4 regions of the Bacillus sp. MN7755 genome follow, and region 3 is predicted to be linked to each of the others. Evidence: riboswitches for the same ligand, from Rfam matches in the RefSeq annotation. Region 3 holds a riboswitch; each other region holds the start of a gene.
The links. A riboswitch is a leader RNA that binds a small molecule or an ion and turns the genes downstream of it on or off. The one in region 3 is predicted to bind thiamine pyrophosphate.

Region 1: it holds a riboswitch for thiamine pyrophosphate, as region 3 does, so the genes downstream of both, tenA (thiaminase II) here and thiT (energy-coupled thiamine transporter ThiT) in region 3, are expected to answer to the same signal.
Region 2: it holds a riboswitch for thiamine pyrophosphate, as region 3 does, so the genes downstream of both, thiM (hydroxyethylthiazole kinase) here and thiT (energy-coupled thiamine transporter ThiT) in region 3, are expected to answer to the same signal.
Region 4: it holds a riboswitch for thiamine pyrophosphate, as region 3 does, so the genes downstream of both, tenA (thiaminase II) here and thiT (energy-coupled thiamine transporter ThiT) in region 3, are expected to answer to the same signal.

What each region holds. Positions count from the first base shown of each region.
Region 1 covers NZ_BTRL01000019.1:3,384-11,198, forward strand. Annotated here, with positions in the region: gene ACYVEC_RS21800 (DUF3965 domain-containing protein) at 1-655, shown strand, start outside; gene ACYVEC_RS21805 (hypothetical protein) at 884-1,222, opposite strand; gene ACYVEC_RS21810 (SH3 domain-containing protein) at 1,228-2,388, opposite strand; TPP riboswitch at 2,658-2,769, shown strand; TPP riboswitch at 2,830-2,932, shown strand; gene tenA (thiaminase II) at 3,015-3,710, shown strand; gene ACYVEC_RS21820 (ABC transporter ATP-binding protein) at 3,679-4,428, shown strand; gene ACYVEC_RS21825 (ABC transporter permease) at 4,428-5,180, shown strand; gene ACYVEC_RS21830 (ABC transporter substrate-binding protein) at 5,177-6,178, shown strand; gene tenI (thiazole tautomerase TenI) at 6,189-6,809, shown strand; gene thiO (glycine oxidase ThiO) at 6,802-7,815, shown strand, end outside.
Region 2 covers NZ_BTRL01000005.1:100,795-108,609, reverse strand. Annotated here, with positions in the region: gene ACYVEC_RS03760 (YhgE/Pip family protein) at 261-3,236, shown strand; gene topB (DNA topoisomerase III) at 3,277-5,466, opposite strand; TPP riboswitch at 5,693-5,802, shown strand; gene thiM (hydroxyethylthiazole kinase) at 5,875-6,684, shown strand; gene thiE (thiamine phosphate synthase) at 6,698-7,357, shown strand; gene ACYVEC_RS03740 (anaerobic C4-dicarboxylate transporter family protein) at 7,472-7,815, opposite strand, start outside.
Region 3 covers NZ_BTRL01000017.1:354,491-362,305, reverse strand. Annotated here, with positions in the region: gene ACYVEC_RS21195 (class D sortase) at 1-146, shown strand, start outside; gene ACYVEC_RS21190 (response regulator transcription factor) at 186-875, shown strand; gene ACYVEC_RS21185 (sensor histidine kinase) at 872-2,725, shown strand; gene thiT (energy-coupled thiamine transporter ThiT) at 2,931-3,602, opposite strand; TPP riboswitch at 3,689-3,790, opposite strand; gene ACYVEC_RS21175 (FeoA family protein) at 3,985-4,212, shown strand; gene feoB (ferrous iron transport protein B) at 4,209-6,197, shown strand; gene ACYVEC_RS21165 (FeoB-associated Cys-rich membrane protein) at 6,211-6,381, shown strand; gene ACYVEC_RS21160 (lipoprotein BA_5634 family protein) at 6,416-6,994, opposite strand; gene ACYVEC_RS21155 (PspA/IM30 family protein) at 7,397-7,815, shown strand, end outside.
Region 4 covers NZ_BTRL01000013.1:181,478-189,292, reverse strand. Annotated here, with positions in the region: gene ACYVEC_RS15795 (heterocycloanthracin/sonorensin family bacteriocin) at 1-293, opposite strand, end outside; gene ACYVEC_RS15790 (N-acetylmuramoyl-L-alanine amidase C-terminal domain-containing protein) at 533-652, opposite strand; gene tenA (thiaminase II) at 821-1,510, opposite strand; TPP riboswitch at 1,634-1,739, opposite strand; gene ddlB (D-alanine--D-alanine ligase) at 1,812-2,726, opposite strand; gene pdxR (MocR-like pyridoxine biosynthesis transcription factor PdxR) at 2,731-4,179, opposite strand; gene ACYVEC_RS15770 (homoserine dehydrogenase) at 4,269-5,294, opposite strand; gene ACYVEC_RS15765 (esterase/lipase family protein) at 5,382-6,623, opposite strand; gene ACYVEC_RS15760 (DUF3914 domain-containing protein) at 6,901-7,242, shown strand; gene ACYVEC_RS15755 (lipoprotein BA_5634 family protein) at 7,319-7,815, opposite strand, start outside.

The sequences.
Region 1 (7,815 bases), on a different contig from region 3:
ATTATCCCATAAAGAAGTATTGGAATTTACATTCTTTTATATGTGTAAGAGAGCTAAATTCCTATCAAAGGAACAATTAAATAGTGATATGATGAGTCTAGCGATGTATTGTAATACTTTTGTGTATGATTTATATACACATGACTTATTACGGAAATATCGTAAGTGTACAGACTTCCTATCATATTATGGACCTAGTCAAGCGGTATTAGCTTGTCAAAGAGCTGTACTTTCTCAAATTTCAGATCGATTAGACCCATTAAAGACTACTCATGTAGATGATTATTTATATGTAATGAAAGATATGATGGAGCATATGACGATAGGAATAATGGATCGATATGATCATTTTATCGGAAAGTTATTATCATATGTGCCATTTTTCGAAATGATTCAAGTTCCACAGCATGCATATTATTGTGAAGAATTACTGTATATTTGTAAGGGCATTGAATATAAAGAAGAAATATTACGCAATTATATATTTATACAATTACATGATTGTCTGCCATCATTCTTTAAACTATTTCTTAAAAATAAGCGTTATGCAACGATTCATGACATTCTGTTCTATTGGTGCGATGATGAACAAAGGATGAGCTTGGAGAAAAAATATAATCTTAGCTTTATTTATGAAAAATATGCTTGTGGGTAAAGAGCATTTTCTATATAAATTAAAAAGGATCTCACATAAACGTGAGATCCTTTTTTTGTTAGTAAAGCAAGGAGAATGTGATTAAGACGAGAAATAACATTCCATAAAGGAAAAATTGTGCCGTATTGCTTTCTTGTATACCAAAAAAAGTATTTATTTTTTTATATAAATTCAATATATATTTTAGCGGATTATCTTTGAAAGATTGGTACACAGTGTCTCCTCTTTCTAAGCTTCTTGTTCGTGTTTTTTGTTATTAGGGACATGAATGTATCTAGCTATGAATAGTAAAACAGCCATAAAGAACACAGGAAATACGGTAGATAAATAAAAACCATTACTAATAATATTTGTTATTAGGGCACTTAATAGAAAGATGGCATTATAAATATGTGCAATTTTTTGTTTTAGTTTAACTTGAAAGGATTCCATCATAATTTCTAAAGCGACAAAAGCAATGATAATAGATAAAAATACAGTATTTGTATTGTAAATGATTAAACAACAGATTAAACCTAAAAAGGCTAAGTATTCAATTAAGAGAGGTATATTGATATTGCGTGGCATACAATTTACCTAACTAAATATGGCAGTGGGTTTACTGCATTTGTTTTTTCAAAATTCCATTCTCCATTGTGTAATTCAAAATGAAGATGTTGCCCGTATGAATGACCTGTGTTTCCCATATGACCTACTAATTGTCCAGCCTGTACTTGATCACCAGCTTGTACAGTGCGATCTTTCATATGAGCATAGACTGTTGTATATAGTTTCCCGTTTAGTTGATGAGCGATGAACACAACATTGCCATAGCTAGCTGAATAATATGATTTCACAACTTTACCTGCAGCCGCAGCTTGGATAGAGACATTACCCTGAGCTGCAATATCTATCCCATAATGCATTTGTTCCCAGCGCATATCAAAGGTTGAGCTAATTCTTCCTTGAGTAGGGAATTTGAAAACTGCTGGAATGGAAGTAGGTTGAGCTGTTTGAGTTTGTGATTGCGTTTGATTTTGCACCACATAATGCTTTGCTACATATCCGTATCCTGTGCCAAAACGAATTTTATACCAAGTTCCGACAGTTTCCACTACTTGTATTTGTGTACCATTTTGTAATGAACCAAGTAGTGCACTACTTGTACTAGCATTGCTACGTACATTAAGTTTAGGTGTTGCAACTGTGTATTTCGTATTATTTTGAACTGTGATGCCTTTTACTAAAGGCTGTGAACCATTAGACACGAACGCCTTTTGTACGTAACCTGTTTTGCCATTATGTAAAATTTTATACCACTCACCTTGTTCTTCTTGAATGGTAACGAATTTCCCATTTGGTAATACATCTAAAATTGAAGATTCTAAATTAGGTTCAGAACGAACGTTTAATGCATTGGCATTAACAATGTATTGATTATTAGATTGAAGTTTGTTTTTTAGTAGAATAGCATCTTTTTGTACGTAACCTACTTTATTATTAACAGATACTTTATACCAGCTATTAGTTGTTTCAAGTATGTTTACTTTCGTATTAAAGCGAATTGTATCAATTGATGAGCTATTTGCGTTATCTTGTGTATGTAAGGCTACTTGATCGACTTTGACATATCCAGTTTTCACGTTAGATAATTGTTCAGCGTTGGCTGTTTGTACAGTTGTTTCTCCCATAGAAGGAAGTAAAGAGGCAATTGCGACAGTAGTTGCTGTTAAAGCAGTAGCTTTCATATTCATATAATAGAGACCTCCTCTAGTTGTATAGTTGTAATTTTATTATAGTATAAAGATATAATATAGTGGGTGTATTCACATAAATGTAATATGAAATCAATAAAAAAATAAATTTTTTGAGGATAATGATTCCTTATTATCCAATTAATTGGGATAATAATTTCTAAGATAGAATATAAGTATTATATAGTTTTGTTATTTTGTTGACAATTGAGAAAATTAAAACAGTTGATGATGTCTTATTACGGTGTTATACTGACAGTGATAATTTCATAGTTTGCTAGGAGAGCTGGTGTTGCCAGCTGAGAGTAGGCCGTAAGCCTTTGATCCTTTTCATTACCTGATCTAGATTATGCTAGCGTAGGGAAGCAATTCGGACACTAATAATGAGTCCCCGTTTCTTTGCGTATAGAAACGGGGCTTTTTTATTTGAAAATTTCATATTGAAACCACTAGGGGTGCTTGTTGTGCTGAGAGAGGAATAATCCTTAACCCTTATAGACCTGATCTAGGTAATACTAGCGAAGGGAAGTGGAGCAACGAATAAATTATAATTTTATTTGCTGTAACCACTTCTTATTTAGAAGTGGTTTTTTATTTAGATATATAAATTGAAAGGGGATAGAGAAATGAAATTTTGCGATAGATTATTAGAAACTGTACAACCAGTTTGGGAGATGAGTCATAATCATCCGTTTGTAGTAGGTATGGGAGATGGCACGTTAGAAAAAGATAAGTTTCAGTATTATATTATTCAAGATTATTTATATTTGTTAGATTATGCAAAGCTATATGCGATTGGTGTTGTAAAAGCAACGAATCCACAAGTAATGGGGAAATTTGCTGAACAAATTGATGGCATATTAAATGGAGAAATGACGATCCATAAACAATATGCAAAAAGACTTGATATTTCTATAGAAGAGATAGAATCTGCCAAACCATCTGCTAAAAATTTAGCCTATACAAATTACATGATGTCTGTATCTCAAAATGGCACACTTGCGGAATTAATAGCAGCACTTCTTCCATGTATGTGGAGCTACTGGGAAATTGGAAAGCGTTTAAACGATATTCCTGGAGCAAGAGATCATGAGTTCTTTGGTGAGTGGATTCAAGGATATAGTTCGGAAGAATACGGTAACCTTTGTATTTGGTTAATAGATTTATTAAATGAAATGGCAGTTGGAAAGTCTGACAAAGAGCTAGATCGATTAGAGGAGATTTTCCTATATTCCAGTCGATTTGAATATTTATTCTGGGATATGTCCTATCGTAAGGAGATGTGGGGATTTGAGGAGCAAGAACATACTACAGTTTCATAATGTTTCTTTTCATTATGATGAGAAACCAATCATCAATGAATTAAATGCTTCTATACGAGATAAAGAGTTTGTAAGTATTATCGGACCGAGTGGATGCGGGAAAAGTACTTTATTTCGCCTTATTACAGGTTTAGAAGAAGCAAGTACGGGACAGATAGAGCTGACAGAAACAAAGAGCCATCCTGTAGGATATATGCCCCAAAAAGATATGCTCCTGCCATGGAGAACGATTATTGAGAATGCTGCCCTGCCGCTAGAGTGCCAAGGTGTACAGAAGAAAGAAGCACAAATAAAGGCAAAGGAACTGTTACATAAATTTGGCTTACAAGGGTATGAGACAAAATATCCGAAAGATTTATCTGGCGGTATGAGACAACGCGTATCTTTTATTCGAACTTTATTAACAGGCGGGGAGATATTGCTGTTAGATGAACCGTTTAGCGCGTTGGATGCTTTAACGAAGGCATCTTTGCAAGAATGGCTGTTTGAACAATGGAAAGAGTGGGAAAAAACAATTTTATTTATCACTCATGATGTGGAAGAAGCATTATTTCTTTCTAATCGAATTTTCGTTGTAGAAAATCAACCGATAACTACTTTAACCGAGAAGATTGTACCGCTTGATTGTAATCGGACAAGAAAAGATTTATATAAGCATGAAGTGTTAGCGCTTAAAGATGAGCTTCTTAGTATGTTACAAAGGCAGGTACTCGTATGATGAACCGGTTGAAGGAACTATTACCTGCCCTTACACTTTCTAGTATTTTACTTGTCATGTGGGAAATAGGCGCAAGAGTTGTAGATGAGATGTACATTTTACCGTCACCGTCTGCAATTGTAATGAAGATATGGAAACTAAAAGATATATTATTTACGGTTCATTTGCCGGCAACATTAAATGTCGTTTTAATAGGGGTGGCTATTTCTATCGTACTTGGGGTAGGGCTAGCGATGTTAATGAATGCGAGTAATTGGATGGAGAGAGCATTTTATCCATTATTAGTTGCCTCACAAACGATTCCGATTACAGCGCTTGCTCCACTCTTCGTTTTATGGTTTGGATATACGATTTGGAGTAAGGTTGTTGTTACGGTTTTAATTACGTTTTTTCCAATTGCGGTCAATACGTATGATGGACTACGTAGTACAAAAATAGAATGGGAGGAGCTCTTAGTTACGTATGGAGCAACGAAAAAAGATGTTTTTCTTAAATTAAAGTTACCATCTGCTCTTCCTTATTTTTTCTCAGCTTTAAAAATTGCAGTTCCGCTTAGTGTGATTGGGGCAGCAATTGGTGAATGGCTCGGTGCACAAGCCGGGTTAGGATATTTCAGTAAAAGGATGATGACGCAATTAGACGGAGCGGGTGTATTTGCACCCATTGTATTGTTATCATTATTAGCTATTTCCTTTGTCATCCTTATTTCGATTTTAGAAAAGAAATTTATTAGTTGGAGGAAGCATTCATGAAATTTTTAAAACGCATCTTTGTGTTTACATTATTAGTTGCAATGATTGCTGGATGTTCTAGTAATTCAGCATCAGATAAGGGTAAGAAAGAAAAAGAAATAACGGTCATGCTTGATTGGTACCCAAATGCGGTACATAGCTTTATTTATGCGGCAATTGAAAAAGGCTACTTTAAAGAAGAAGGAGTAAAGGTGAATATTAAATTCCCTTCCAATCCGACTGACCCATTAACTTTAGCAGCGGCAGGAAAAGTAACGGTTGGCTTGTATTATCAACCAGATGTTGTTATGGCAAGAGCAAATGAACAAATTCCAGTGAAATCAATTGGAGCTGTCGTACGTTCCCCGTTAAATCATGTTGTATCACTGAAATCAGCAGGCATTCAATCACCGAAAGATTTAGAAGGAAAAACAGTAGGATATTCGGGGACACCTTTAAGTGAGATGTATTTAAAAACGATGGTAAAAGAAGCTGGTGGTAATCCAGATACAGTGAAAGTAGTCGATGTTGGCTTTGATTTAGTACCAGCGTTAATTACGAAAAAAGTAGATGCAGTAACAGGAGCATACATTAACCATGAAGTACCTGTTATGCGACATGAAGGCCATGAACCAGCGTACTTTAATCCAGCTGATTATGGTGTGCCAAACTATCATGAGCTTGTATTTGTAACAGGTGATAAAACGTTGAAAAAAGATAAGGAAGCGTTGCAAGCTTTCTTACGTGGTACGAAAAAAGGTTATGACTTCATGAAGAAAAATCCAGATGAAGCATTAAATATTTTATTAAATCATCAAGAAAAAGAAAACTTCCCGCTTGTACCAGAAGTTGAAAAAGAAAGTATGAAAATTTTATTAGAGAAGATGGAAACGAAAGATGAGCCATTCCTATCGGATTCAAAAGAGTCATGGGAGAAACAAAATAAATGGCTGAAAGATAAAGGGATGACGAAAGAAATCGTTCCAGCTGAGGAATTATTCGAAAACATTTTAAAGTAGGCGAATGAATATGAAAAATGAGCTTCATGTAATCTCAAATGGTCACATGTCATTCGAAGAGCTAGTGAATGTAGCAATGCAAATTGAGAGTGAGATTGATTATTTACATGTTCGTGAGCGTGAGAAAAGTACGAAGGAATTGTATGAAGGTGTGGAAAGTCTTTTGAAGAAAGGCTTTCCTGCATCGAAGATAGTAATAAATGATCGAATTGATATTGCTATTTTATTAAATATTCCGCGTGTGCAGCTAGGATATCGAAGCGCAGATGTAAGGTCAGTGAAAGAAAAGTTTTCTTATTTGCATGTCGGTTATTCTGTGCATTCTTTAGAAGAGGCGATCGATGCATTTAAGAATGGAGCGGATTCACTCGTCTATGGTCATGTATTTCCGACAGATTGTAAAAAAGGTGTGCCAGCGAGAGGGCTTGAAGAAGTTTCAGACATTGCAAAGTGTTTATCCATACCGATTACAGCAATTGGAGGAATCACCACGGAAAACACAGGGGATGTTCTTACTAATGGTGTCAGTGGTATTGCTGTTATGTCTGGAATTATAAGTAGTAGTAACCCGTATAGCAAAGCGAAATCTTATAAGGAATCAATAAGAAAGTGGGCGGAAAAACATGTGTAAGAAGTATGATGTAGCGATAATTGGCGGAGGTGTAATTGGTAGTTCAGTTGCACATTTTCTAGCAGAACGAGGGCATAAAGTAGCGATTGTAGAGAAGCAACAGATTGCATCTGAAGCCTCGAAAGCAGCTGCTGGTTTACTTGGGGTTCAGGCAGAATGGGATGCGTATGATCCGTTATTTGAACTTGCTAGAGAAAGCCGTGCTATATTTCCACAACTTGCAGCAGTTTTACGTGAAAAAACAGGCATCGATATTGGGTATGAAGAAAAAGGCATTTATCGCATTGCTCAAAATGAAGATGAGAAGGAAAGAATTCTTCATATTATGGATTGGCAGCAGAAAACAGGTGAAGATTCCTATTTTCTAACGGGAGAAAAATTGCGGGAAAAAGAGCCATTTCTATCTGAATCCATTATAGGTGCGGTATATTATCCGAAAGATGGTCATGTTATTGCACCAGAGCTTACAAAAGCATTTGCACACTCTGCAGCAATTTCCGGTACTGATATATATGAACAAACAGAAGTATTTGATATTCGTATTGAAAATGATAACGTAACAGGAATTGTTACAAGCGAAGGTATTATTGCGTGCGAGAAAGTTGTGATTGCAGGTGGTTCATGGAGCACGAAGTTACTAGGTTATTTTCACCGCGAATGGGGTACATATCCAGTTAAAGGAGAAGTAGTAGCGGTAAGAAGTAGAAAATCACTTTTAAATGCGCCTATTTTCCAAGAAAGATTTTATATTGCACCAAAGCGCGGTGGACGGTACGTAATTGGAGCAACGATGAAGTCTCATACGTTTAATAAAACTGTGCAACCAGAAAGTATTACTTCTATATTAGAGCGTGCTTATACAATATTGCCGGCTTTAAAAGAAGCGGAATGGGAAAGTGCATGGGCAGGATTAAGGCCACAATCAAATCACGAAGCTCCTTATATGGGAGAGCATGAAGAAATAAAAGGTTTATATGCTTGCACGGGCCATTATCGAAACGGCATT
Region 2 (7,815 bases), on a different contig from region 3:
AGCAATACAAGTATTTCCAAGAGAAAATACTTGTATTTTTTATGACATTTCCTATATATTTGTTATTATTGAATGTAAAACCGATTTGGTCATTTTGTATTCATACTTTGACTGACTTCGTTATATAATGTAGTAAGTCAAAGTTAATGGGAAAAAATAGTTCGTTTTTGGTTAATCCACGATGTAGAAAGTGATATAATTGCAAAATGTATGTATCATTTTCTAAAGAAGGAAAAATATATAATTAGGTGATAACTTCTATGAAACAAATTTGGCGTATTTATAAGACAGATTTACGGAATGTAGCTAAACATTGGGCTGCAATTGTTATTGTTGTAGGATTAATGATTTTACCATCGTTATATGCATGGTTTAACATTAAAGCTTCCTGGGATCCGTACGGAAATACAAAAGAGGTTCCCATTGCAGTTTCTAACCAAGATGCTGGCTCTAATTTAAGAGGAAAAGACATCAATATTGGTGACGAGATTGTAGATTCTCTTAAGAAAAACAAAAATCTTGGGTGGAAATTTGTAGACGAAAAACAAGCAATTTACGGAGTTGAGCGCGGGGATTATTATGCAAGTATTACAATTCCAAAAGATTTCTCTGAAAAGATTGCAACTGTTCTGGATGAAAATCCACAGAAACCAGAACTGGATTACTATGTAAATGAAAAAGTAAATGCAATTGCACCAAAAATTACAGCAAAAGGTGCATCAGGTATTACAGAAGAAATTAGTAAAAACTTTGTTAAAACAGCAAATGGTGAGATTTTTAAAGTTTTTAATGATCTTGGAATCGATTTAGAAACAAACTTACCGAGTATTGAGAAGGTAAAGGATCTTGTATTTAAGTTAGAAGCGCAGTTCCCAGAAATGAATACATTGATGGATAAGGCGTTAGATGATGCGACTCGAGCAGAGGATGTTGTGAAGGTAGCACAAAAAGAGTTACCGGTTGTAGAAAGTGTTATGAATGATGGGCAAGAAGCGTTAGGGAATTTAGATAAATTCTTTGCGAGAAATGATGAAACATTGAATCGTGCTCCGGGAACTATTAAGAATAATTTAATTGTAACGAAGCAGGGCTTGGATGCTGCAGCGAAAATTACAGATTACTTAAAAAATCCTTCATTTGATTTTAATCTGACACTTCCAGATCCAGCTAAATTCCCAGTGTTACCTAATATAACTCTTCCACAAATACCGCAAATACCAGAAATTCCAGCGTTACCGCAAGTGAATGGTGATGGGTATAAGAATATTGCTAAAAATATTGATCAAACTGTAAATAATGTTTTCAGCTCAATACGTGTTGGAACAACTTACGCACAAGGTGTTATAAACGGGTTGCAAAATGGTAATTTTGATCCGGAAAAAGCGAAACAAGATCTTAATAATGTTTCTGAGACGTTGCAAGGACGTGCGGATAGTGTTTCATATGTAATTGATGTCTTTACTAAATTTAAAGAGTCGGCATCAACTGATTTTGGAAAAGAATTCTTCCAAAAGAGAATAGAAAGATTAACAAACCTTAAATCAGCTATCGAAAATGCAAATGGTGGCGTTAAAGATATTGCCAATATTATTGGTACAGGGCAAGAAGTGAAAAAAGATGTAAGAGATGCTACTAATAAAAAATTAGATGCAATAAATAACTTGGTAAATCAAGCAGAAGCAGATTATAATGCAACATTCGTAACTGATTTTGAAAAAGCAGTAAGTACAGCCGAGCAATTGAAAGATAAGGCTGAAGGTGTAAAAGAAGATGCGCAACAACTTAGAGGTAATTTAAATCAAGATATAAAAAAAGCGAATGAGTTAGTAAATCAAACCAATGAGGCATTAGACAATGGTAGAGAAAAGTACGATAAGGCTGTAAGTGATTACAGCAGATTAAAAACAGAACTTGGAAAAGCAAGAGAAGACTTAAGCAACGCAGGTGTTAATGGATTAGACTCTACAAAAGTAGCCTTAAATGATTTAAATGGACAGTTCAAAGCAGCATGGAATTTATTTAACGACATGATTCCAGTTCTGGAAAGTACAAATAAAGTTTTAGCAGATGTAAATAGTGATAAGAACACGAATAACATGATTTCTAAAGTGAATAAAATAAAAGATGGTCTTCAAAAAGGAATCGATTTAACTGATAAAGGAATTGACGCTATTAATAAAGGTCAAAAACCAGCAGCAGATGTCATTGAGAGTATTAATGAAGTGTCTAAAAATGTTTCAGCACAAATAGGCGATATTTTGGCTAAATATGATTCTGAAATCACTCCAAATTTCAATGCAGCTATTGCTCGTACAAAAGAGATGTCTAAAAACACATCTCAAATTTTAAAAGAAGCAGACAAAAAGCTTCCAGATGTTAAAAAGTTACTAGAAGATTCATCAAAAGGCTTAGTAGACGGTAAAAAGAAATTAGCAGATATTAAAGCTGAAATGCCAGCTACTGAGAAAAAGATTAAAGAATTAGCAGATAAAATTCGTGATTTTGAATCTGAAGAGGATTTAAAAGACATCATCCGTTTATTGAAAAATGATGTTGAGAAGCAAAGTGATTACTTTGCGAATCCAGTAAATTTAAAAGAGAATAAATTATTTGCGATGCCGAACTACGGTTCAGCAATGTCACCATTCTATACGGTGCTTGCATTATGGGTAGGCGCATTATTAATGGTTTCATTATTAACAGTAGAAGTACATGAAGAGGGCGCGAATTATAAGAGCCATGAAATTTACTTCGGACGTTTATTGACATTCTTAACGATAGGTCTTTCACAAGCGTTTATCGTATCGATGGGAGATATATTCTTACTCGGTACGTACGTAGTCGATAAGTTCTGGTTTGTATTATTTAGTTTATTTATTGGTGGAGTCTTCGTTTGTATCGTATACTCACTCGTTTCTATTTTCGGAAACGTAGGGAAATCGATGGCGATCATTTTACTTGTACTGCAAGTAGCAGGATCGGGGGGAACATTCCCAATTCAAATGACACCAGCGTTCTTCCAAGCAATTTATCCATTCTTACCGTTCACATACGCAATTAGTGCAATTCGTGAAACAGTAGGCGGGATGCTTTGGGATATCGTAACGCGAGATTTACTTGTGTTAAGTGCTTTCGTAGTAGTTATGATTGTTGCTGCGTTATTACTGAAAACACCAATTAACAAATCGAGTGAAAAGTTTGTTGAGAACGCAAAAGGAAGTAAAATCATTCACTAAAATAAAAGGTTCCTACCGATAGAGGTAGGAACCTTTTTGTTTAATCAAATTTTAATTTCTTTAATGCTTCTGCAAATGGATTGTTTAATGGTTCTTCTTCTTTGTTCTGTTGTTTCATATATTTTTGAACGTCGCGCTTAGCAGCTTTGTTTCCAGATTCCTTTTTACGTCTCTCTTGGAATGTCGATAATTTCTCACGATAGCCACATTTACATGCGAAGATTTGTCCAGCACCTTCACCACGTAATTCTAATTTTTTCTTACACTGAGGACAACGAGCGTTTGTTGTACGAGATACATTTTTACGATGACCACATTCACGGTCTTGGCAAACGAGCATTTTTCCTTTTTTGCCGTTTACCTCTAGCATTGGTTTACCACAGTCTGGACAAGACTTTGTTGAAATGTTGTCATGTTTATATTTTTTATCACTCGATTTAATTTCAGAAACAATTTCTTTCGTATAGTTCTTCATTTCTGAAATGAATACTTCTTTTTTCAGTTTACCCTTTGCAATTGCCTCTAGCTTTTGTTCCCACTCACCAGTTAGTGTAGGTGATTTTAACTCTTCTGGCACTAAATCAAGTAACTGACGGCCTTTTGAAGTAATGTGAATATCTTTACCACGTTTTTCAATTAAGAACGAATTGAATAGCTTGTCGATAATATCAGCTCGTGTTGCTACAGTACCTAATCCACCAGTTGATTTTAACGTATCAGCAAGTTGTTTATTTTGCGTATCCATATATTTTGTAGGATTTTCCATTGCTGAAAGTAAAGTCGCCTCGTTAAAACGTGCAGGTGCTTTCGTTTGACCGGATGTTTGCATAATTAACTTTACAGTTAATGTATCGCCTTTTTCAATGCGAGGTAAAAGTTGCTCTTTTACGTCATCAGTCACATCATCATCTTCAAAGCGATTTTCGTATACTTCTTTCCAACCGGCATGTAGAATAGTTTTTCCGCGTGCAATGAACGTTTCATTGCCGACTTTTGTGCGTAATGTTAGTTGTTCGTATTCGAATGCTGGGAATAAAACAGCTAAGAAACGTTTTACAACTAAATCATAAATTTTGCGTTCTTTATCTGTGAAGGCTGAGAAGTTAACGTATCCTTCTGTTGGAATAATTGCGTGATGATCGCTTACTTTACTATCATCAACAAATGATTTATTAGCCTTGATAGGCTTTTGTAATACTTTATGTGCTAAAGGACGATATTCTCCGACACCACATGCTTTTAGACGTTCTGGAAGTGTTCCAACGATATCAGATGAAATATAGCGTGAATCTGTACGAGGGTACGTTAACACTTTATGTTGCTCATACAATTTCTGCATAATGTTTAATGTTTCTTTCGCAGAGTAACCGAACTTTTTATTTGCATCACGTTGTAATTCAGTTAAATCGTAAAGACCAGGAGAGAATGACTTCTTTTGTTTTTTATCAATTTCTATAACAGTGGCATTTTGTTTATCTAAAACTTTTACGATGCTATCAATTTTTTCTTTATTAAAACTACGGCTATTGTCATTTGCATCTTGCCACGTTAGTTTTAGTTGATTTGTTGTTTGAGCTTCAATGCCGTAGTAAGTTTGAGCTTTGAAGTTCTTTATTTCATCTTCACGATTAGCGATCATAGCGACAGTAGGTGTTTGTACACGGCCGCAATTCAGCTGGGCATTAAAGCGAGTCGTTAAAGCTCGAGTCGCATTAAGACCGATATACCAGTCAGCTTCTGAACGCGCAACTGCTGAAGCATATAAATTGTCATATGCCTTACCTGGTTTTAAATTTGCAAAACCATCTTTAATTGCTTTGTCAGTAACGGATGAAATCCATAGACGTTTGATTGGTTTGTTAACTCGAACCTTATCAATAATCCAACGAGCGACCAATTCTCCTTCACGCCCAGCGTCTGTTGCTACAATAATTTCATTTACATCTTTTCTAAGAAGCTGACTTTTTACAGCATTAAATTGTTTTCCTGTTTGTTTAATAACCGTTAATTTCAAACGCTCAGGTAGCATCGGTAAATCTTCTAAATTCCACTTTTTATATTTCACATCATAGTTTTCTGGATCTGCTAATGTAACAAGATGACCTAAAGCCCAAGTTACAATATATTTATTACCTTCAAGATAACCATTTCCTTTTTTATCGCACTTAAGTACACGCGCAATATCTCGTGCAACGGAAGGTTTTTCAGCGATTACAACGCTTTTTGACATATTTAAAACATCCTTTCAAAATTCCATACGTTAACTATAGCATACATCTTCTTGAGATTCAGTTTCGCTCCATATTTGAGCGGTTTTTAGTGGAATGAACAAAACACCCACTGATTAAAGTTTCACTTGATTATGCTTATTGTTTTATAGGGTGCTTCTATATTAAATAGAAAAGTAAAGAACTTGTTATTTTATTAGAATAAGAGTAGACTTTGAAGTAGATGAATAATAAACACATGGGAGTTTGTGGATGCAAACTGAGAGTATGACTAATCCGTCATTGACCATTTGAACCTGTTGGATAATGCCAGCGTAGGGAGAGTGTAAAAGCACATGTTCAGGCACTTTGCGTACGCGCAAAGTGCCTTTTTGTGTATCTCCCATCACTATAGTTAGGAGATGAAAAGGATGAATATGAAAGAAATTAGTAAAGTAGTGGATTTGGTGAGAGAATCTAATCCGCTCGTTCATAATATTACAAATGTTGTTGTCACAAATTTTACAGCTAACGGTTTGTTAGCGCTAGGAGCATCGCCTGTAATGGCGTATGCAAAAGAAGAAGTGGCAGAAATGGCGAGTATTGCTGGAGCGTTAGTATTAAATATGGGGACACTACGTCCTGAAGAAGTAGAAGCGATGTTACTTGCGGGTAAATCAGCAAATGTGAACAATGTACCAGTACTGTTTGATCCAGTTGGTGCAGGAGCAACATCGTATCGAACAGAAGTTGCGAGACATATTCCGGCCGAAATCGAGTTAGCAATTATTCGCGGAAATGCAGCTGAAATAGCGAATGTTATTAATGAGAGCTGGGAAATTAAAGGGGTAGACGCCGGTGCTGGAAATGGCAATGTCGTAAGTATTGCAAGGCAGGCAGCGGATGAATTAAATACAGTAGCGGTGATTACTGGAAAAGAAGATGTTGTTACAGATAGAGAGCGAACGATTCTTATTCGAAATGGTCACCCTATTTTAACGAAAGTTACAGGTACTGGTTGTTTACTAACCTCTGTAATAGGAGCATTTGTAGCAGTAGAAAAGGATTATGTAAAGGCAGCAGTAGCAGCATTAACGTTTTATGGTGTAGCTGCGGAACTGGCAGCTACTAAGACGGTGGAAAAGGGACCTGGTAGTTTCCAAATTGAATTTTTAAATCAGTTAGCGAATACCACTTCGGGTGATATTGAGAAGTATGGGAAGATTGAGGAGTTAAAGTAAGGGGATGAAAAACATGATGCGCATTGAAGCAAAGAGAATGTCTAAGTTATTACAAGTGTATTTTATTATGGGAAGTAATAACTGTACGAAGGATCCGTTAGCTGTATTGAAAGAAGCGTTAGATGGTGGAGTGACACTTTTTCAGTTTCGTGAGAAGGGAGAAGGAGCTTTAATCGGAGAAGATAGAGTGCGCTTTGCAAAGGAATTGCAGGCGCTTTGTAAGGAATATGGTGTTCCTTTCATTGTAAATGATGATGTAGAATTAGCCATTGAATTAGATGCAGATGGCGTGCATGTTGGACAAGATGATGAAGGAATTACTACTGTTCGTGAAAAAATGGGGGATAAAATTATCGGTGTATCTACACATACAATTGAAGAAGCGAGCTGGGCAATTGAAAACGGAGCTGATTATTTAGGTGTTGGTCCGATTTTTCCAACGAGTACAAAAAAAGATACGAAAGCAGTTCAAGGAACGAAAGGTTTAGCTCATTTTAGAGAACAAGGAATTAGGATACCGATTGTTGGTATTGGTGGGATTACAATTGAAAATACAGCTTCGGTTATAGAAGCGGGTGCGGACGGTGTTTCATGTATTTCAGCTATTAGTTTATCGGAATCTGCTTATGAAAGTACGAGGAAATTAGCTGAAGAAGTAAATAAAAGTTTGTAGAAAAGGGAACTGTACACACATAGTAAAGAACAGAATGGACAGTTAAAAATATTTAAACAAACGTTTGATTAAAAAAGCACAAACCCTTTAAAATTGTGGGTTTGTGCTTCTTCTTTAAAACATAATTGAAATTAAGAGCATTCCAATTCCGATAGAAGTGAATGTTGCGATTAGGCCGGGAATCATAAAGCTGTGATTTAAAACATATTTACCAATGCCTGTTGTACCAGTACGATCAAAGTTAATCGCAGCAACGATTGTTCCATAGTTTGGAATGAAGAAGTATCCATTTACTGCAGGGAACATAGCGATTAGTAGTGCTGGTGGAATACCGAGTGATAATCCAAGAGGCATTAAAGCGCGTACTGTTGCTGCTTGGCTATATAGTAAAATAGATAGAGTGAATAATGCGATGGCAAATAGCCATGGTGCACTTGTTACTAGGTGCTGAATTGATC
Region 3 (7,815 bases):
TTACCCATGCGGATGATCGGACTGTTATTATAAAAAAAGAAGAACCGATACTAACACTGACGACTTGCTATCCATTTGATTATATAGGGGATGCGCCAGATAGATATATTATCGAGGCGAAGTTAACTGCTAGTTATTCAAAATGAAATTGTAGTTTCTAAAAGCGGGAGGGGGATATATAAGTTATGGCAAAAAATATTTTAATTGTGGAAGATGAAGATATATTACGTGAAATATTAAAAGATTATTTTTTGAGTGAGCAATATGTAGTGTTTGAAGCAAGAGATGGGAAGGAAGCTTTAGTAGTATTTGAGGAAGAAGAGGTTGATTTAGTTATTCTTGATATTATGTTGCCGGAACTTGATGGGTGGTCCGTTTGCCGAAGAATCCGTAAGACATCCGAGGTTCCGATTATTATGCTAACGGCACGTGTAGATGAAGATGATACGTTACTTGGTTTTGAACTCGGGGCAGATGACTATGTGACGAAGCCATATAGTCCGCCCATTTTATTAGCAAGAGCGAAAAGGTTGTTAGAAAGTAGAAAAGTGACAAAGCAACTCTTAGAGAATGAAGATGATACATTATCAATCCACGGTATTCACGTTCATTTTCCGTCGCGTACTGTTACAGTAAATAGAACAGACATTAATTTAACACATACAGAATTTGAAATATTAGCGTATTTCATGAAAAATCAAGGAATCGTTTTAACGAGAGAACAATTGATTTCAAGAATTTGGGGATATGAATTTGCTGGTGATGATCGAACGGTTAATAGCCATATTCGTAATTTGAGAAACAAATTGGGAGAGAAAGCAAAGTACATTACAACTGTAGTACGAACAGGTTATAAATTTGAGGGGAATGTATGAGAAAAGGGATTGTACTAAAATTATTTACCCTCACAACAGCATTATGTATGTTAATTTTAGCGACGATATTTATTGGACAAACGATATTTTTTAAACAATATTATGCGAATCGAAAAGTGGAAGATATTAAAGTGAATTTAAATTCCTTCGAAAAGAATTATTTGAACTATGCAGGAAGTGCAGAAGGAATTCAGAAGCTGGAGCAAGACTTTTTAAGAGAAAATAATACGTGGATTACGACATTAGATCAGAACGGGAATTTAAAGCATGCAGATGATTTTTATTTTGAGGTAACGATAGATCGTAGGCAACAAAAGAGCTTTGGACAACAAATATTCAAAATTCCTTTATACAATCTCGTCAATATAGAAGAGATTGATAATAAATCATCAGATCAGTTTCTAGGCCAAGGAATTTCTTTTTCTGGAGTGAAAAAAGAAGATAGTTTTATTCCATTCTCTTTCTCGTTATCGAAGCAGAATTTAAGCGGATCTAATAAACCGTTAGAAAAAGCATTTAAGGAGAAAATGAGTAAATTAGATGAGGAGAAAAAGAAAGCAGCTGAGGAACAAGTAGGTAAGGAAAAGAAGCCGGCTGTTCAGGAGCAAGCTGCCCAAGAACCAGATGCTTACATAGGTGGGTTTGTTACGAAAGTACAGTTTCCAGATGTAAAAGGTCTTGTAAATCCAATTTATAAAAATAGTATATTCTTAGATAACATAAAAGAATTTCAAACAGATTTATTATTAAAAGAGAGCAAGCACATACAGTATGCAACACAAACAATGGACTATGAAAAAAATGATATTAAATATAAATTATTAATCAAACCAATAAAAGAAAAAGACGGATCAGTAACATATATTTATGCGATGGCTTCTTTACAGCCCGTAGATGAAGCTGTACAAATGGTGCAAGATTACTACATCTATATCATTGCATTTGTAGTCGTTCTTATTTTTTTAGCTTCGTTTTATTATTCAAAACAAATTGCAAAACCGTTATTAAAAATAAATGATACGACGAAGAAAATAGCAAAATTAGATTTTACAGAAAAAATACCGATTACTTCAAAAGATGAAATTGGGGATTTATCGAAAAATATTAATGCATTATCTAATAAACTCCATTCGCATATTGGACAGTTAGAAGAAGATATTGAAAAGGAAAGAAAGTTAGAAAAAACGCGAAAAGAATTCATTTCTGGTGTTTCACATGAATTAAAAACACCGCTGAGTATTATGAAAAGCTGTATTTCTATTTTAAAAGACGGGGTAGCTGAGCATAAAAAAGAGTACTATTTTCAGGCAATGGAACGAGAAGTAGATAAAATGGATACGTTAATTTTGGATATGCTTGAGTTAGCTAAATTTGAGTCAGGTACATATAAAATGAAAATGGATTCATTTTATATTGATACAGTAATTGAAGATATATGTGAACATCTTTCTGTACAAATAGAGAAACAAGAACTTTGTGTTCATAAAAATATAGGTCCATTTGAAGTGATGGCAAATCAAGGCCGGATTGAACAAGTCATCGTAAATTTCATTACGAATGCCATACGTTATACACCAAATAAAGAAGATATTATTATTTCTACAATAGATGAGAAAGATCGTATAAAAGTATGTATTGAAAATAAAGGTACTCACATTGAAGAAGAACAATTAGATAAAATTTGGGATCGTTTTTATCGCGTGGATGCAGCTCGTCAGCGTTCGCAAGGTGGAACAGGTCTTGGGCTTGCTATTTCGAAGAATATTTTAGAACTGCATGATGCTGAATATGGAGTAAAGAATACAGAAGATGGTGTATTATTTTACTTCTATTTACCGAAAAAAGCGTAGACAATATGATCTACGCTTTTTTAAGTTATTTTCATATTATCTTTACCTAATCTTTATTTTCAAGCGATATAATCGTGTTAGAAAATGAGGTTATGTAAGGAGTCGATGAACCGTGCATAGCAATTGGCTAAGTATAATGGTATTTATTTTCTTTTGTGCATTTATTGTTTTTTTAATTGATATTACGATATGAAAAAAAGAGCGCTCATGAAGCGCTCTTTTTGTTTGCATTTATTTGATAAGCATTGATGCTCTTGAATAAGCGTGGTGAAGTAAGGAATAAAAATATAAGTAAAACGGTACATAGAATGTAGGAACCAATCATTACGCTACCGTTTACAATTAATGAATAAAGCACAGCGGATTGACCTTTCGGTGCATATTGTCCCCAGAAAATAATACCAGCAATAAAGTGACAGAAGTAGCGAGCAAAGCTACCAATAAATGTAGCAACAATAATGTAACCAAGAACTTTCTTTCCTTCGTTCTGTTTTGAAGAAGGTTTGTCTTTACGGCTACCTAAATTGGATTGTTCTTCACTATTTTCATTGGTTGTTAAAAGTGCCTTTTGAATTGGACGATAGAATAAACCAGCAAATCCAATGAATGCGAAAGCAACGAAGTATTCAATAAGTACTTGAATTGGTGTGACGATAATGGCATCGCCGACTACAATTTGTAATAATCCCCAAATTAAGCCTCCTAAGAAAGCCATTTTGAAGCCCCAGCGGTATGCGATAATAAATATAGGAATCATAGCAAATGAGATGGAACCGCCTGTTGGAAGTTTAATTGATAATGGTAAAATGTCGATGACCATGGCGAAGGCTGCAAGAATAGCAGATTCAATCATCGCTTGTAAATTGGTGTTACGCATGTTGTCTCCCCCTAAATTCAAGTTGTACAAAAAAGAATAGATATCATAGGAGGATACGAAATACGTAAATAAAAAAGAGATATGTATTTCGGACGTTTGCACAATCCCTGCGTTAGCATTAACTAACAGGTTCTAAGGGTCGGAACGAAGTGTTCCCTCTCAGCGGTAAGGCTCCCCCTGTGATAACGAGATTCTTTATTTGCTATTGTTTATTGTAAGCGAAATGGATGAGAATGGCAAACGAATACGGTATGACAATGATTGAAATAGAATTGTAGCGAAATGTTAATAAATATGAAGCAAAAGGGTATAGTACAAGAGAAATAGAGTGTGCTATAATTTTTTTGAAAATAATTATCATTCTCTTTTGAGGGGGAAGGTTATGAGCTTAGTAGATATTAAAATCGGTGAGAAAGTGTTAGTAAAAAGCGTTCAGTCTTTAGATCATTTACTAAAGAGAAGATTGGCGGCTTTTGGTCTTTCTGAAGGAAGCGAACTTCGCATGAAGCAGAAAGCGATGTTCAAAGGTCCTTGTACATTGGAGTGTCGTGGACAGTTAATTAGTATTCGTCATTGTGACGCGAAAATGATAAAGGTGGAATTAGCGTGAATAAGGTAGCTTTGCTAGGGAATCCGAATACAGGGAAAACATCATTATTTAATGCACTTACTGGTTCTTATGAATACGTAGGAAACTGGAGCGGTGTAACAGTAGAAAAAAAGGTTGGTAAATTAAAAGATAGACAAGGAACATTAATAGATTTACCAGGCGTATATGATTTAAATCCAGTTTCACGTGATGAGGGTGTTGTAACAAACTTTCTACTAACAGAAGAATTTCAGCATATGTTAAATATTGTGGATTCCTCGCAATTTGAACGAAATATGCATTTAACGTTGCAGTTACTTGAATTTGGTAAGCCGGTTTCAATTGGTTTAAATATGGTTGATGTGGCGAAGCAAAGAGGAATTGTAATTGATGTAAAAAGGTTATCAGAACTATTAGGTGTAATAGTCGTTCCTGTCGTTGCAAGAAGCGGAAAAGGCTGTGAAGAACTACTTGCGACTCTTAAAGAAAATGACAAAAGTGAGAAAAAGCCATTCATTATTTCATATGGTGTACAAGTAGATGAAGGAATTGGAGAAGCAATTTCTCTTTTAGAGAAAGAGAAGTATGAGCATCCAAGATGGTTGGCCCTTCAATTTTTAAGTAATAACGAAGTAGTAGAAAAAGAAATGAAAGCACTACCAATTTATAAGGAACTCATAGCCATTCGATCTCGCTTAGAGGGAAAACTTGATTGTACGTTGGAGGAGCATATTTACAAAACTCGTGAAGCGTATATTGAAAAGTTAAAAACAAATGTTATGAAGCATGAGAAAGAAGGAAAAATTCCTTTTTCGGAAAAAATTGATAGGTTAATTACACATAAAGTTTTAGGACTTCCAATCTTTTTAGCAGTTATGTTTTTTATTTTTCAGGTTACGTTTACGTGGATTGGTACACCGTTATCTGATATGTTAGATGAGTTTTTTGGTGGACAGCTTACGGATTGGGTGACGGCTGGGCTCACGAGTGTCGGAGCTTCTGATTTTATTCAAGCGCTCGTTACAGAAGGCATTATTGCCGGTGTTGGTGCTGTATTAGTATTCGTTCCACAAATCTTTGCACTATTCTTTTTCATTTCATTATTAGAAGACTCAGGATATATGGCGCGAATTGCAGTTGTTATGGATAGAATTATGGAATTCTTCGGTTTAAACGGAAAAGCGTTCATTCCGATGATTATCGGTTTTGGATGTAACGTTCCAGGTATTATGGCAGCGAGAACGATTGAACAAGAGAAAGAACGTTTACTTACAGTTCTTGTAACACCATTTATGTCTTGTTCAGCACGTTTACCTGTATATGCATTATTTGCGGGAGTATTCTTCCCTCATAGTCAGGCGACTGTTGTGTTTTCTTTATATGTTGCAGGGATAGTCCTTGCGTTATTAGTTACAAAGATTATGTCTCTTACAATTTTAAAAGCGGAGAAGTCTATTTTCGTTATTGAACTACCGCCTTACCGCGTACCGCAAGCGAAAACGTTATGGCTAAGTACTTGGGAGAAAGGGAAAGGATTTGTTCGTAAAGCAGGTACATTTATCTTCGGTGGTTCTGTTGTCATTTGGCTATTAAATTATGCAGGTCCATCAGGATTTGGTGTTGATATGGGAGACAGTTATTTAGCGATGATTGGCGGATTTATCGCACCATTATTTGCCCCGCTCGGTTTTGGAACGTGGCAAGCTGCGGCATCTCTTTTAACAGGATTTTTAGCGAAGGAAGTTGTTGTTTCTACAATGGCAATTATTTATGCGGTGAAAGAAGATGTGCTTGGCAATGTAATGGGAGCACATTATACTGCGTTATCAGCTTATGCATTTATGTTCTTTATTTTATTATATGTTCCGTGTTTAGCGACAGTAGCCGTTATTAAACGTGAAACTGGATCAGCGAAATGGACGATTTTCTCAGTCGTTTATCCGCTCGTAGTTGCTTATGTATTAACGCTTATTATATACCAAGTTGGATCTTTACTCGGATTCTAAAAGGAGATGTATAATGATGGTCAATATTATAATTGGAGCTATCATTTTTGGTTATGCAGCATATACGTTAGTTCATTTTGTAAAGAGAAGTAAAAAGGGAAAATGCGCCGCATGTTCTTTAAACAAGTCATGTCAGTCGCAAACTTGTAGTCCGGATATGGAGCAAATTGCTCATAATAAATAGAAAAAAGCTTTGCGAATTTCGCAAAGCTTTTTTATTACTTTTTAATTTTTACAAGTTGTGATGATTCTACACCATTCTTTCCAGGGAATTCTTTACTTGGATCCTTATCGAATTTTAATACACCTACAGATTTTTCTTCACCTTTTACATTTCCGTAAGTTGCATCATCAACAACCGCGAACATGTCGGCATATGCACGGCCACTACCGATAATTGTGTTGCCTTCATATTTTAATTTGGCTCCATCAAGTGTAGCATTTTCTATTTTTTCTTTTGCGAATAATACACCTTGTTCTGTTGTTACAGCTGGTAATTTATCAAGTGGCTTCGTGTCGTCTTTTGCATCCACTTTGCTAAGTAATTCTTTCTTCACTAGTTCTTCACCAGTTTTCTTATCCATGACAAGAACTTTTTTACCGTCTAATGTTGTCATTTTCATTTTATAGAAGTCTTTTTCTTTCACTTCTTTTTTATTTTTATCTGTAATTTGCTGAACTTGCTCTTCTGATCCGTACAGTACAAAGCCGTTCGCTTTTTCTCCTAATAAAGAACAACCTGATAATGCTCCGAATGAAATTGCTGCTGCTAATCCGATTCCTACTAATTTTTTCATGATGATGTCTCCTTTTATCTGTTTTATAGTAAATACATTTTTGTATTAGTTCTGAAATGATGAGAAGCTTGTTTGTTGCTTCTGGTATTAGTGTATAAGAAATATGGAAACGTAACTATCGAGTTAGCTTACAGTAACATTACACTTATGTAATTTAGTGAAAGTGCACAAAAGTAAGTTAATTTTAAAGAGAGATAATGAGAATATATTAGAAATACAATATTATATCTAGAATGTCATATTATATTGGATGTATTTTGGAAATAACATGTAAGTACATCTTTGTTTTGTTATAATAAACACATAGGCTGTAAAAATGACTATTCTTTACTGTAAAGGGAGATTTTTCAGTTTTCCAAGTAGTGAATTTGAAATATGAGGTATATCATAGGAGGAATTTGGATGTCTGTATTTAAACGATTAAGAGATTTAACAATGTCAAATGTGTATTCAATAATTGAAAAAGCGGAAGATCCAGTTAAGATGACGGATCAATATTTACGCGATATGCAAGCGGATGTACAAGAAGCTGAGAAAAGTGTAGCAGCTCAAATTGCACTTGAGAAGAAATTCAAAATATTATTTGAAGAGCAAGAAGCACTTGTGAAAAAACGTGAAGAGCAAGCTCATATGGCTGTTCAAGCAAGCAATCTTGACCTTGCGCGTCGTGCTCTTGAAGAAAAACAAAATGCAGAGCAAAAAATGAATGAGTATAAAGCAAGCTATGAGCAAAACAAAGCTGCTGCTGATAATCTTCGCCTGAAGCTAGAAGAAATGCGTAAGCAATTAACAGAGCTGAAAAATAAACGTGAAACACTTGT
Region 4 (7,815 bases), on a different contig from region 3:
GTAGTATCAGAAGTACCATTAAAACAATTAGAGCAACCACCACAACCGCCACAGCCGCCACAATTTCCACAACCAAAACAACCGAAGCAACCAATACAACGGAATCCACCACAACGAAACCCACCACAGCGACCGCCACAACCTCCGCAACGACCACAGCCGCCACAGCGACGAGCAGCATCTTCAATATAGTAATAATATGGATATTGGTTTTGCTGGTCCCAATACACAATATTTCCAGACCGGTAATCATTAAGGCTTAGCGCTTGTAGTTCTTGTTGAAACTGATTCATTTTCATGACCTCCGTTTATAAAATACAACCCCATCGATGCTTTCCTATATTTTTGTTCGTTACATCTAAGTAGAAATAGCGCTATAAACTAAGTTAAATACATACACCAACAAAGTATGACTTATCACTAGATGATGCACCTTGTTCATATACCTATTTTTACTATGGGCTCATTTTTATAAATAGAAATTATAAAATTTGAATTCTAGCGTCATATCTTCATGCTTACTAAGCTCAATTTATTTCTCAATAACCATAATGCCGTATCCTGTACGTTCAAGGTAGAAATTCATTCCATTACGTTGTGCATCTGAAGTTGGAACAGTAACGAAATATGTTAATCCATTTGATTGTTTAATACATGTGGCAGAAGTTTATCCAGTTAATGCGTAGAAAATTAAATTAACTAACTTATCGATATGCCATTTCGCCATATCCGCAGCACTATCGACTTTACACAAATCTGACAAGAAAAAATGTTATAGATAGGTATTATCCATACCTATCTATAACATTACTTCTATTCTTTATCCAATTACATCTTTTACTTCTGTATTCACTGGCCACTTTTCTAAAGTATAAGCCATTTCCCAAAATGAATATTCATATTGGCTACTAATAATAAAATGTTGTTTCATTCGATTTCGGTCTGCCTCTGTTACTTTTTCAGCTATTGCATCTAATCGTGTAATTTGCTCTTCAACTAATGTTCGGAACCAATCAGATCCATAAGCAGAAATCCATTCGTTATAAATCGGCTCTTCTGGCTGACACTCTTTTAAACGCTCACCAATTTCATAATACAGCCAATAGCAAGGTAAAATTGCTGCAATGATATCGCCTAAATGTCCTTCATACGCAGCACGATACATATGTGAAGTATATGCGTATGCAGTTGGAGCAGGGATAAAATTATCTTTTTCTTCTTGTGTTATCCCTAGTTTCTTCGCAAAATTCTCATGTAATGATAATTCCGCCTCATATGTATTTTGGGCATGGTGTGCCATACGAGCTGTCGTTTCTAATTCCAGTGCTTTTGCAGCTCCTAAAGTTTGTACTCTAGCAAAGTGACTTAAATAATATGAATCTTGAAGCACGTAATAGCGAAAACTAGCTAAATCTAATGTTCCTTCACCAAGTTTTTTTACAAAAGGATGCTGAAAACTAGCTTCCCAAATTGAATCTACTTCTTTACGTAACGATTGTGAAAAAGTCATGTGAATTCCTCCAATAATTAATTTAATATAAGTATTTATCCACAGTTATTAACGCTTTAAAATAAAAAAACTTTCTTTACAGGCGTAAAGAAAGTGAAATTGACAGTATTTATTCATGAAATAACAATGTCTTTCCCACTTCCCTACGCTGGCATTAACCAGATCAGGTACTAAGAGTCTCAAATCCCCATTTGATCTCAGCCTATAATAGGCCCCCCTAGTGGATAAATATTTAATTTTCGTATTGTATTCATCATAACATACTTCATGTTACTGTCAAAAGTATTCATGATACTGCTACTTAAAACCCTTCTTCTTCCCTTACTCTTAATGAAGTTTCAATAATCATATCTAATAGTTTGCTATAATTAATTCCCGCTGCATCTGCACTTTTTGGTAGTAGACTTGCTTGTGTCATCCCTGGTAATGTGTTAACTTCCATTACATATGGAATACCGTCTTTCACCATCATATCAACCCTTGCATAAACACTACATTTTAATGCTTTATAGCAAGCCAGTGACGCTTTGTTTACACGTTCTTTCAATTCAACTGGAAGTTCAATAACTTCTTCAATAGTACCAGCATCATCATATTTCGCATTGTAATCAAAGAACTCCGCCGCGTGTCGAATTGAAATGATGGGTAACTGTTTTCCATCAAAAATGGAACATGTAATCTCGTCACCTTTTATATACTTCTCTATTACTACTTCAGAATCCCATTCAAACACAGTTTCCAGCATTGAAATTAATTCGTCTTTATTATAGACAATCTTTACTCCAACACTTGACCCACCAGAGTTTGGTTTTACGACTAACGGAAATCCTAACTTATCTAACTCATCAAGATTTAGATCCTCCATTTTTGTAAGTTCAATCCAATCTGGTGTTTCTATTCCTTCATAACGTAAAATCTTTTTCGAAATATTTTTGTCCATACATATACCGCTAGATAACATATTGCTCCCGCTATAAGGAATACCTAAACTTTCAAGCGTTCCTTGAACAGTCCCGTCTTCTCCGTATTTTCCGTGTAATGCGAGCAGCGCAAAATCAATGTCTTTCGCTTTTTCGATTAAATCCATTTTTTCGTTTAACGTAATTGGAACTATGTCATACTTACTTTTATCTAAATGTGCAATCATTTCATTTCCAGTCATAATTGATACTTGTTTTTCAGAGGATACTCCTCCCATAATAACGCCAATTCTCATTTCCTCAACTCCAAATTTCATTTTTTATTGTATCACCGATTATTTTAATTCCCCGAACTATTTCTTCTTCTTTCAGACGTGAAAATCCTAATCGAAAAGTATTCGCTCCTCCTCCATCAGAGTAAAAAACATCTCCAGGAGAAAATGTAACTCCTTGCTCATAACACTTTTGCAAAAGAGTTCGGGCATGAATTTTTTCATCTAACTCTATAAATAAATGAAGTCCACCATCACCGGTCATCCTTTGAAACGGAATGTACTCGTTACACGCCCCAACAGCTAACTCATATTTTTTCTTATAAACAGATCTTGCCTTTTTTAAATATTTTTCAAAATATCCTTCATGTAAATATTGAAACAGAACAGCTTGATCTAAAGTAGATGTATGAATTGTTCTTGCTCTTTTTACACTTTCTAAATGATGGATCAGCTCTTTATCTGCAATGATCCATCCTACACGTAAACCAGGGAAAAGTACCTTCGAAAAGCTACTAATATAAATCACATTATTACCAGCGCCAGCAAAAGTTAATAATGGTGCTAAATGTGAACCTGAATAACGTAGTTCCTCATTAAATCCATCTTCTATAATAGGAACCTTATATTTTGAAAATAATCTCATCAGTTCCGTTCTTTTCTCTGAACTTGTAACAATACCGGTTGGATTATGATAGGAAGGAATTAAATATGCAAAATCAAACTCTTTTTCACGCAAGCTTTTTTCAACTTGATTCGTATCAAGGCCATCCTCATTCATATCAATACCATGAACTTCAAGGCCATGTAAGCGGAACAGCTTCAACGCAGCATGGTGAGTTGGATTCTCACAAATAACTCGACCTGATTTTTTCGATAATGAGGATAGTACTATGTCTAATCCTTCGGTAAATCCATTTGTAATTAAAATATCTTTGTTCGAAATATCTACACCTTTCATTTCCATATAATGAAGTAGATAATTCATTAACGGTCTATAACCTTTTGCGTATCCGTAGTTTAATACGACATCACCTTCAATGGACATACGAGTAAGAAAAGCTCTTTTGAAATTTTCCACATCAAATAGCTTTTCATCCGGAGCGATGCTGTTAAAAACAATCATTCCTTTTTCCCAGCGAACACCATGTTTCATTAAATCTAATTCATCCGCTAATAGGGTAACTGTATTAAGTTTATTTTTCCAATCTATTTCAACAGACGAAGTGTTGCTTATATCAACCTTCGCAACAAAATTCCCTTTTCCTTTAACTGCATAAATGAGCCCTTCTTGCTCCAAATCTGCATAAGCAGCGAGTACAGTATTTCTGCTCACACTTAATAATTCACTTAGTTCCCTTGTTGAAGGTATTTTTTGATCTCCGAGCAAATGCCCTTTCATAATCATCTTTTTTAAATAATCTTTCAATTGAATATAAACGGGACGATCTTTCACAACTTTAAAATCTTTAAACAATTTCTTCCCCCCTGCAATTATTTTTACACATTTATTTCATTCTCAAAAGGTCCACTACATATGTATTTTTTATAAAGGGCGGTACGCTCTTATAAATCTTTTCGGTACAAGTTAATTACATCTTTTAACGCTGCTGCTGCGGCTCCACGTGGATTTGATGCACCACCAATTGTAGTAACTTGGCCCATCGTATCTGTAAAGAACGTAATCCCTTTTTCTGTACCATTTACTTTTGCTAGTGGATGATCTCTGTCTATTTCGGACGGTTCTACATGAAGAACCACGTTACCATCCTTATCCTTATTTGCTGAAGCTATTAATTTAATATATTTATTTTGTTCCTTCGCATTTCGAATTTGTTGTTTTGTAACATGTTCAATTCCTTTTATATGTATATCTGTAAGCGTCTTCTCTGTTCCCATTAAACTGTTTGTTAAAAGTAACAATTTACACGCACTATCAGAACCACTTACATCTAATATTGGGTTTGTTTCAGCAATTCCCTTACTTTGGGCTTCTTTCAGTGCTTCTTCAAACGTAACATCTTCCTCATTCATTTTCGAAAGAATATAATTTGTTGTCCCGTTTAATATTCCTTCTATTTTTTCAATATGGCAACCAGCTAAACTAAATTGACCAATATCGAGTGTCGGTAATGCCGCAGCAGTTGCACCGCTATATCGAATTCGTACATTTGCCTGCTTTGCTGCTTCATTTATTTCTCTCCAGTTTGTAACGAGTGCGCCTTTTGAAATTGCAACTACATCCATATGTTTCTCAATCGCTTGTTTTATATATTGTTTTCCTGGATTTCCATCTTTAAGGTTTGTAACAGTTGATTCTACTAATACAGTACCATTTATCCCATTTGTTGCACGTTCATTCGGATAATAGTCTAAATATTTTTCAATTGCAGCGGTACCGCCACCATACATCAATAAATGGTGAATAGATAAGCCATCTTCATTATGTATTGCAATATTTCTCCCTAATACGCCACTTACAACTAATTGAATCCCATATGTTTCATATATATATGAATATTTTTCATTTAATAATTTTATAAACTCTCTGCCTACTGTTCCATATCCTGATAATACAACTTGAATTTTCATAATATCCCCCCATATTTTTCTACCAAATCCCTCTTTCAATATAATATAAAGCGCTCTCGAATTCCATCGAGAGCGCTTTATTATTACCTATTTCGGTAAACGTGATAGCTTTTCAGCAATTGTTCTATAAAACTCTGGAATGCTAGAAAAACCTAACGTGTCTGAAATACTTAATCCTACCATGTCGAGATGGTCCCAATTTGCTTTCGTTTCGATATGATTCCATTTTCCAACCTGTAAAGACTCATTATTATTTACAGCTGTATTAGAAGAAGGTGCAATCATAGAATTTGTATTTACTACACCATCATTTTGCCACCAAGAAGTATCAATTAATGGACGGTTTTCTTCATATCTCGCATAAGAACCTAAGAAAAATGCATTCCCCATTAACACTTTATTCATCGTTATATGAGGTAAATGTAAACCTGTTATAGGTGCTGCTTGTGATGCATGTCCACTATAGGATAAGTAATACACATCCGGTTGCGTCTTTACCCAATTATTTAACTCCTTTGCACCATCTGTACTTAAATCCCATTGACTTATATCTTTTGTATTTTTCCAAAGTGAACTATTTATAATGCGATCAGTATATTGGAAAAAAGACTCTCCAGCATTCTTCTTTATACCCCATTGATCCAATTTGAAATCATATAACGATAAATTATTGTTTCCTCCAAAACTTGCAGCTGTAATGAGTAAATCTTTAACGAACGGTAGCAGAAGACTACCATCCGCAAGTGTTGTACCATTGTGAGGGGTTGCTAATGTTGTAACACTATGAACATATGATTTCTCACCTTCAAATAGTGGTGATATTTTGATGTTCGGGTGATTTTTCACATAATTCTTTTCTTCAAAACTACCTTCTTTTAATAGCTGTACTAATGCTCTAGTCGTTTGTCCACCCATGCTATGCCCAACTAAATGAACTTTATTTGTTTCACTCCAATTCGGTGCAAAGCCACTATATGTTCTGCCAAAACGATTATGTCCATGTTTCTCGGCATGTGCGGCACCATAGTCTACTGTTCCACCGTTAATTTGGGCATACAATTCACATGCACGGTCCCAGTTACTAGAAACAGGTCCAACAGCTGCGGTATGTACAGTATAACCATTTCTTTTTAAATCCTCCTGTATATCATGAACACCGCCCCAATATTTTACGCCAAGCATTTCTTCTCTACCCCATCCAGCAAATCCATTCACTAATATGATCGGATAATTATTTTGGTGACCCTCTTCAGCGTATATAATTTTCGCTGAGAATAAACCTACAGTCATTAATGTAAAAAAACATATTTTTAAAAATAACTTCCCCATACTTTCTCCCCCTAATAAAACGTTTACATTTTTCTTTAAAAAAATTCACAGCCTGCTTTAATAACTTAAACATAATGTAAATTATTTTATATTCCTTGTATATATTGAAAACATATACAAATGTTGATAAATATTAATTCAAGTAAGCATTTACTTTTTACAATACAGCTTGTAAATCTGTTTATTTGAATTTATAATTAGATATAGTTTCCTCATGTTAAATAGATTTAAAAACCATAAGAAAACTAATTTCATTGCTTGAAAAGGAGGAAAAATCATGCAAATCGGATCAAACATTCATACATTATCTCAACCTACTAAAATAACTCCATCTACTCTTGAGCATAATACTATCTCTTCTACTAAACTTGAAGGTAAGAAAGTAAATGATCCTATCAAGTTCGATATTCGTTCATCTGAAAAAGAAATGAAACAACCTGAGCATAAATTTAACGAATTAAATTTATGGAAAATGTTGAAAGATAAAGGTGTCCCTTTATGGATCATACTTGAAATGCTACAAAAAGTTCGTAAAGAAAAAGAAGCTCAAAATAATTCAGTTCAAAATTCAAATGCGATTGAAGAAACAAACGAGAGTCGATTAAACGACGTAATGTAATCTTTTTTATATGAATGGTCTATAAACTAAAAAGAGTTCGAGCTTGATAAAGTTTCTATCAAGCTCGAACTCTTTTTTAAGATTTTTCTCCAATCGTTACAAACTGAAAAGATACTTCTCCTTCCAAACCTTTAATTAGCTTTTTTACTTTGATATTTTCATTAACCAATGAATTATCTGTCGACATTTTAGGTTTTTCGTCACCTATAGATTTTTTAAATTGAAGAAGATGCATTTTTGTTTCATTTGCTTTTATTTCCTTATATACATTGTTTTTTGATACAATCACATACTGTTGTGCTGGATAAATACGTTTGTTACCTATCCAAGCGTCACTATTGTATATGACAGGAATCTCTTTTCCTTCTAGTTTAATACTTTTCAAAGTCATTTCGTCGTCTTGTGCAAACAGTAGCGAACCCCCTTTTGGGAATTTCGGTAACGTATTTACAGGTATAAAATTAGAACCATTGTCTCGTTCACGAAAAACTTTAGCTTTAATCAATGCTTGTGCTGTAGACTCATTTAAAATTAATACGTGTCCGTTTCCATGAATACCTGTTTTCACAGAAA